Regions from separate parts of the Iodobacter arcticus genome, predicted to be linked through region 2. Evidence: riboswitches for the same ligand, from Rfam matches in the RefSeq annotation. Region 2 holds a riboswitch; the other holds the start of a gene.
What was found. A riboswitch is a leader RNA that binds a small molecule or an ion and turns the genes downstream of it on or off. The one in region 2 is predicted to bind glycine.
Positions count from the first base shown of each region.

Region 1: another riboswitch for glycine. It lies ahead of ACFQNF_RS20685 (L-serine ammonia-lyase); the one in region 2 lies ahead of gcvT (glycine cleavage system aminomethyltransferase GcvT).

Region 1 covers NZ_JBHTBQ010000047.1:36,775-40,184, reverse strand. Annotated here, with positions in the region: gene ACFQNF_RS20685 (L-serine ammonia-lyase) at 1-1,372, opposite strand, end outside; glycine riboswitch at 1,745-1,829, opposite strand; gene ACFQNF_RS20680 (nuclear transport factor 2 family protein) at 2,000-2,437, opposite strand; gene gspG (type II secretion system major pseudopilin GspG) at 2,792-3,208, shown strand; gene ACFQNF_RS20670 (type II secretion system F family protein) at 3,307-3,410, shown strand, end outside.
Region 2 covers NZ_JBHTBQ010000009.1:92,678-96,087, reverse strand. Annotated here, with positions in the region: partial or broken gene ACFQNF_RS05870 (IS3 family transposase) at 1-947, opposite strand, end outside; glycine riboswitch at 1,296-1,391, shown strand; glycine riboswitch at 1,393-1,490, shown strand; gene gcvT (glycine cleavage system aminomethyltransferase GcvT) at 1,544-2,638, shown strand; gene gcvH (glycine cleavage system protein GcvH) at 2,828-3,205, shown strand.

The DNA.
Region 1 (3,410 bases), on a different contig from region 2:
CAATCATATTAATTGCCAAGCCACCGCGGGCGGTTTCTTTGTATTTGGTGTTCATATCGCGGCCGGTATCGCGCATGGTTTTGATCACGCGATCAAGCGATACAAAATGTTGGCCATCGCCGCGCAGCGCCATACGGGCGGCGTTAATCGCTTTAATTGATGCCATGGCATTGCGCTCAATACATGGCACTTGCACAAGGCCGCCAACCGGATCACACGTCAGGCCCAGATTATGCTCCATGCCAATTTCTGCGGCGTTTTCGACTTGCTCAGGCGTACCGCCCAAAACTTCTGCCAGCGCACCTGCGGCCATCGAGCAAGCAGAGCCCACTTCACCCTGACAACCCACTTCTGCGCCAGAGATAGAAGCATTCAGCTTAAACAAAATACCTATCGCGCCCGCAGTCAGGAAAAATCGCACAATGCCATCATCACTCGGGTTCGGTGTAAAGCGAGCGTAATAATGCATTACGGCAGGGATAATCCCTGCTGCGCCATTGGTAGGCGCAGTCACCACCCGACCACCCCCTGCGTTTTCTTCGTTGACGGCCAGTGCGTATAAATTTACCCAATCGAGCACGGTAAGCGGGTCGCGCAGCGCGGCTTCAGGGGATGCCAGCAGTTTTTGATACATATCGGCAGCGCGGCGTTTTACTTTTAAGCCGCCAGGTAAAATGCCCTCATGCTCGCAGCCCCGTTTTACACAGGCTTGCATCACCGCCCAGATCTCCAGCAGACCAGCGCGAATTTCATCTTCGGTGCGCCAGGCCAGCTCGTTTTCTAACATGATCTGGCTAATGGTTTTACCGTGACGCTCGCACAGAGCGAGTAGCTCGGCACCGCTCTTAAACGGGTGCTTTAGCGTCGTCACGCCGGGCGGATTAAAGCCCGCATCCACGGCGGCTTCATCCACCACAAAACCACCACCTACCGAGTAATAAGCGCGCTTAGAGAGACTCTCGCCTGTCACATCAAAAGCTTCGAAAGTCATGCCATTCGGGTGAAATGGCAGTGTTTTGCGCTTATGCAAAATGAGGTGTTCGGCCTCAATAAATTGAATTTCATGCTTGCCAAGCAGATTTAACTTTCGGCCTTCACGAATGGCGGCGACCATCTCATCCACCTTTTCGGTGTCCACAAGGCGAGGTGATTCGCCCTGCAAGCCGAGTAAAACCGCGATATCCGAGCCATGGCCTTTGCCCGTGGCACCTAGGGAGCCAAATAACTCGCTTTTTACTTTGGCGACTTTCTCAAGGATGCCGTCTTTCTCTAAACGACGAGCAAAGGTACGCGCAGCCCGCATCGGGCCAACGGTGTGCGAGCTGGATGGGCCCAGGCCGATCTTAAATAAATCAAATACGCTAATTGCCATTTTATGTATCTCGGGTAATGCCTGCTGCTGCGCTGAGTGCATGCTCGAGTCGCTTGCAGGCTATTGTTAGATCTGTTTTTTAATAGATTGTTTTTACGGTATATCGTTCAGCTTAATCGCAAAATGAAGCGACTAAGCGTTGTTGTTTTTCACATGCTGGTGAGCAAGCTTCACGACTTAGCGGATGTAATCCATGGTTAGAAGTGCAAAGCGGCTACGTTTGAACAGGGCGTAGAGGATAACAGTGCCCGCTCAGCGTAAGCCGAACGATGCCCCTCTGTCCTTTTGCCTGAGAGATTGCGGCACGATGCAGCACATCGGCCATGCTTCCTTCGGCGAGGCAGGCTAAACCTACCTTCTCTCCAGATTGCCAACGCCATCACAGTTCTTTTGCCTGAGAGTTTCTGGGGCGATTCCCCTTCGGCGCTGTGCTAACAGTCTCTCCTGCAATGGCTGCGGCAAGTCTTGGCGATCAAACCAAGCATGGCCGCGTGGCAGCAGCCAATCTATTGAAGCTTGCACTGGCTGTCAATTCATGATTAGTACTAAGCTCAATAAAAAGCCCCACGCTGACAATAAGCATGGGGCTTTTTAATAAATAAGCAGCAATACGGCTGCTTAAATCACTTAAAACATACCATTGCCATTGGCATCTTTCTCTGGCACGGCCTGAATCACATCCCAATGCTCGATGATCTTGCCATTTTTAACGCGAAAAATATCCACAATCGCCACGCCACGCTCACCGGCTTTATCTTGGGAGTGAACATGCAACATCACCAAATCACCCTCTGCAATCACCCGCTTAATCACAGCACGGGAATTCGGTGAATTAGCTTTTATATAACGAATAAAATCCTGCAAAGGCTGCACACCATTCGCTACTTCCGGATTATGCTGAATATAATCTTTAGCAATAAACGGTAAAACACCCTCGGTGTCCAGCTTATTAAATGCAATATCGTAAAACTTAAGCACCAGCGTTTTATTTTTCTCTTCCTTAGGCCCGGCCATTGCCGTTGCTGCCAGCAAACCTAATATCATCGTAATAAGTAATTTTTTCATCTTAAATATCCTTTAGCTGCGTATTTAAACAAAAAGCAAAAAATGAAGAGCGCCCGCCCTGCAAACTATAGCTATTTCTTAAAAACATCACACTCTATCACCCAGCTACGGTAACAAAAATTAGCCTCCCATAGCCAGTACTCATACCACCTTACTAACTAGCAAATTAGTCAATTCACAGCCACACAATCTACTCTACTCAGCCAGTCGTAATGCGTACCTCAAGCCCGGTATTTTTCCATCTAGGCAAAAGCCGTGAAAAAGGCTTGATCCCGCAAGAAGCGCCGTATTACGATGCGGGGATAGAAGATGAAAGGCGGCTCCTGCTAGCCTTCACGGGAAGAGACAAAAAAAATGAAAAATCATCGCCTGTCCAAAGGTTTCACCCTGCTGGAATTACTCGTTGTTTTGCTGATTATTGCCCTGCTTGCCGGTTACGTTGGCCCCAAGCTGTTTGGTGAGGTAGGCAAAGCCAAGACTAAGACTGCGGCAAGCCAGATGAAATCGATTGCCGATGCGCTCGATCATTACCGCCTTGATACCGGCCACTACCCAAGTACCGAGCAAGGCATCAATGTGCTGACCAAAAAGCCAAGTGACGAGCCAAAGTGGCAAGGCCCTTATTTGATGAAAGACGTGCCGGCAGATCCTTGGGATAGGCCTTACGTTTACAACAAACCGGGGGAAAACGGCCGCGACTACGATTTGCTGACCATGGGCGCAGACGGCAAAGCCGGTGGTACAGGGGAAGATAGCGATGTTAGCTATTAACGCTTAAGGCGGGTGCAAGCCGCCAATGCACGCTGACTTATATTCCTTTACAAAATGGCGGGTTTCACCCGCCCTACGAAGCCCATCTAGAAGCCCCCATGCGCTACACCGTTAAAGCCTTGCAGGCAGGCAAACTGCTGCAGCTGGATATCGACGCCGCTAATGAAAGCGAGCTAAAGGATAAGCTGACGGCGCAAGGACA
Region 2 (3,410 bases):
GATGCCTGCAAACCAAACTGCTCAATCAGCTTCCGATAGCTATGCGAACAATACTGGCTACCCCGATCTGAGTGCAGGATTAAGCCGGCTTGCGGCCGCTTCCATTTCACGGCTTTCTACAGCGCTTGGCCGACTAATTCCTGAGTCATACGTGATCCCATGGCATAGCCGACAATCTCGCAGGTAAAGACATCCTTGATACCTGCCAAATACAGCCAGCCTTCACCCGTCGGGATATAGGTGATGTCACTCACCCAGACTTGATTCGGCTCAGTGGGTTTAAATTCCTGATTTAGCAAGTTATCTGCAACCGGCAGAGCATGGTTTGAGTTCGTCGTAGCTTTGAATTTACGCTTTTGGATGCAACGAATGCCTTCTTCACGCCGCAGCCGGGCGATCCGGTCACGACCCGCCTTAATGCCTTCTTCTGCTAGTTCATCCTGCAAACGCTTGGTGCTATAAGTCCGTCGAGTCTTATTGTGTGCGGCCCGAATCTCTACCCGTAAACGCTCATTCTCTAGCGAACGGCGGCAAGGTGGTCGCTTCTGCCAGGCGTAAAAACCACCGCGAGATACCGCCAAAGTCTGGCACAACAACTTGACTGGATATTGAGATTGCCATTGCTTCACGAACACGTACCGGGCAGTGACTCCCTGGCAAAGTACGCTGTCGCTTTTTTTTAAGATATCGCGCTCTATTCGGGCTTCGGCCAGCTCTTTGCGTAATTGCCAAACCTCGGCCATCAGGTCAGCGGCACTGGGTATCACGGTCGGTGTAGAAGGGGTTTTGACTACTTTGCGGGCTTGTGTGACTCAATACGCCAGCGTGCTCTGCTTCATACTCAAACGTGCTGCGGCCTCGGCCACTGAAAACCCTTGCTCAAACACCAGCTTGATCGCTTCCGCCCGAAATTCCAGCGTATGGCTTTGCGTTATTCTTTTGCTCATTTCTCACTCCTGTTGGTTCAAAGTTTACCAAACAAGCGTGTCTACGGAATTCAGACTACCTCATCGAATCGAATCGAATCTTCCAAATGTGCAACTCTGCTCGTCATACTTTATCATTAAGAAAAAAAGCAATTATCCATTGAACAGCATTGGGGAACAGCATTGGGGACAGACCACAGTTAATTTGCTGAATAGCGCGCCTGGCCCCCCCCCCCTTTAGCCCAAAGAAAGCCTCGCTCATATTTGAGCGGGGCTTTATGGCGTTTAAATACCCCAAAATCATAAGTAATGTGCACATCAGTTTGTACATGTAAAAATTGACAAGCGGCGCCTAAGTGGTTAAATTTCGACCACTAAAGAGGAGAGAGTACCTAGGGAAAACCCTTGGTGCCGCCGAAGGCGCAACGCCCGCGAACGCTCAGGCAAAAGGACTCTTTGGCATCAACACTCTGGAGAGTGGCGTGCACAACGCCCACCGAAGGGGCTAACAAAACGGATCGTCATGAACCGTTTTGGAATCTCTCAGGTACCAAGGACAGAGGGGCCGCTGCATATAAGAAGCCTAATCGGCTTGCAGCGCTATGCCCGAGAGCGCCATGTCCGCCCAACTCCACACTACCCCACTCAATGCTGCCCATCGTATTGCCAACGCCCGTATGGTCGATTTTGGCGGCTGGGACATGCCCGTAAACTACGGCTCGCAAATCGAAGAACATCACGCCGTTCGCACCGATGCCGGCATGTTTGATGTGAGCCATATGCGTGTGGTGGATATCAAGGGTGAACAAGTTCGCGCCTTCCTGACCCGCGCCATCGCCAATAATGTGGCCAAGCTTAAAGTTTCCGGCAAAGCGCTCTATTCTTGCTTGCTCAACCCACAAGCTACCGTCATCGACGATTTAATCGTTTATTTCTTTGCCGAAGATTACTTCCGCCTTGTGGTTAACGCGGGCACGGCTGACAAAGATATCGCATGGATGCAGCAGCTTAATACCGAATGGAATACCGGCCTCACCATTACCTCCCGCAATGATTTAGCTATTTTGGCCGTACAAGGCCCCAATGCCCGCGCTAAAGTTTGGCAAGTTTTGCCAGAAACCCAAGCCGCCAGCTCAGACCTCAAGCCTTTTAATGCTGTGCAAATTGGCGACATCATGATCGCCCGCACGGGCTACACCGGCGAAGACGGCTTTGAAGTGGTACTGCCTGCTACGCAAATTGAAAATTTCTGGAATCAACTGATCTCCGCTGGCGTTCGCCCATGTGGCCTTGGCGCACGCGACACGCTACGCCTAGAAGCCGGTATGAATTTATACGGCCAAGATATGGACGAAACAGTGAACCCGCTGAATGCGGCACTGGCCTGGACGATTGATCTGGTTTCCGAGCGCGATTTCGTCGGTAAAGAAGCCCTGCTGGCTCAAGGCCAGACCCAACAATTCCTAGGCTTATTGCTGCTAGATAAAGGCGGTGTACTGCGCGGCCATCAAGTGGTGCACACCGAACACGGGACTGGTGAAATCACCAGCGGCACGTTCTCCCCTAGCCTGCAACAATCCATTGCGATGGCACGTTTACCGCTAGGCGTTGCGATCGGCGACACCGTACACGTAGCGATCCGAGACAAAAAACTAGCCGCCCGCGTGGTAAAAATGCCTTTTGTACGCAACGGTAAATCACAGCTTTCATAAAAACCTAAGATCTGTAGGCACAGAGAACACAGAGAAAAACAAAACGAGAACGGAGAGAAAACACACCGTTTAAGCTTTTACTTAATCGGTTTTCTCTGTGTACTCTGTGTTCTCATTTTTTCTCTGTGTCTACAGAACTTTTTGACCTTACACAGCACACAACAACACACCCCATACCGGAGCACTTTTATGTCTATCCCTGCAAATTTGAAATTCACTGACACGCACGAATGGCTTCGTCTTGAAGAAGATGGCAGCATCACCATCGGTATTACCAACCACGCGCAAGAAGCGCTGGGCGATATCGTGTTTTTAGAATTGCCAGCAGCTGGCACACGTTATGCCAAAGATGACGCTTGTGGTGTGGTTGAGTCGGTTAAAGCTGCTAGCGATATCTACGCGCCATTGGCGGGTGTGATTCTGGAAAGCAATGACGACTTGACCAATGCTCCAGAACAAGTCAACACCGACGCTTACGGCGCATGGTTATTCAAAATCACCCCAGACAACGCAGCCGACCTCGATGCCATGCTGAGCGCCGCCGATTACGAAAAAGCCATCAGCTAATAAAACATAAAAACGTCTGTAGACACAGAGATCGGGAAGAACACAGAGCACACGGAGAAAACCTTTAAGGTAAAACCTAATTAACAGCAAGTTATCGCTTACAGCGCTGTTATGGCTAGGTCTTCCTCCTTGTTCTCGCTTTTGTTCTTCTCTGCGTTCTCTGTGTCTACAGATCTTTTTGGCTTATCTTTTTGACCTGCCCCAC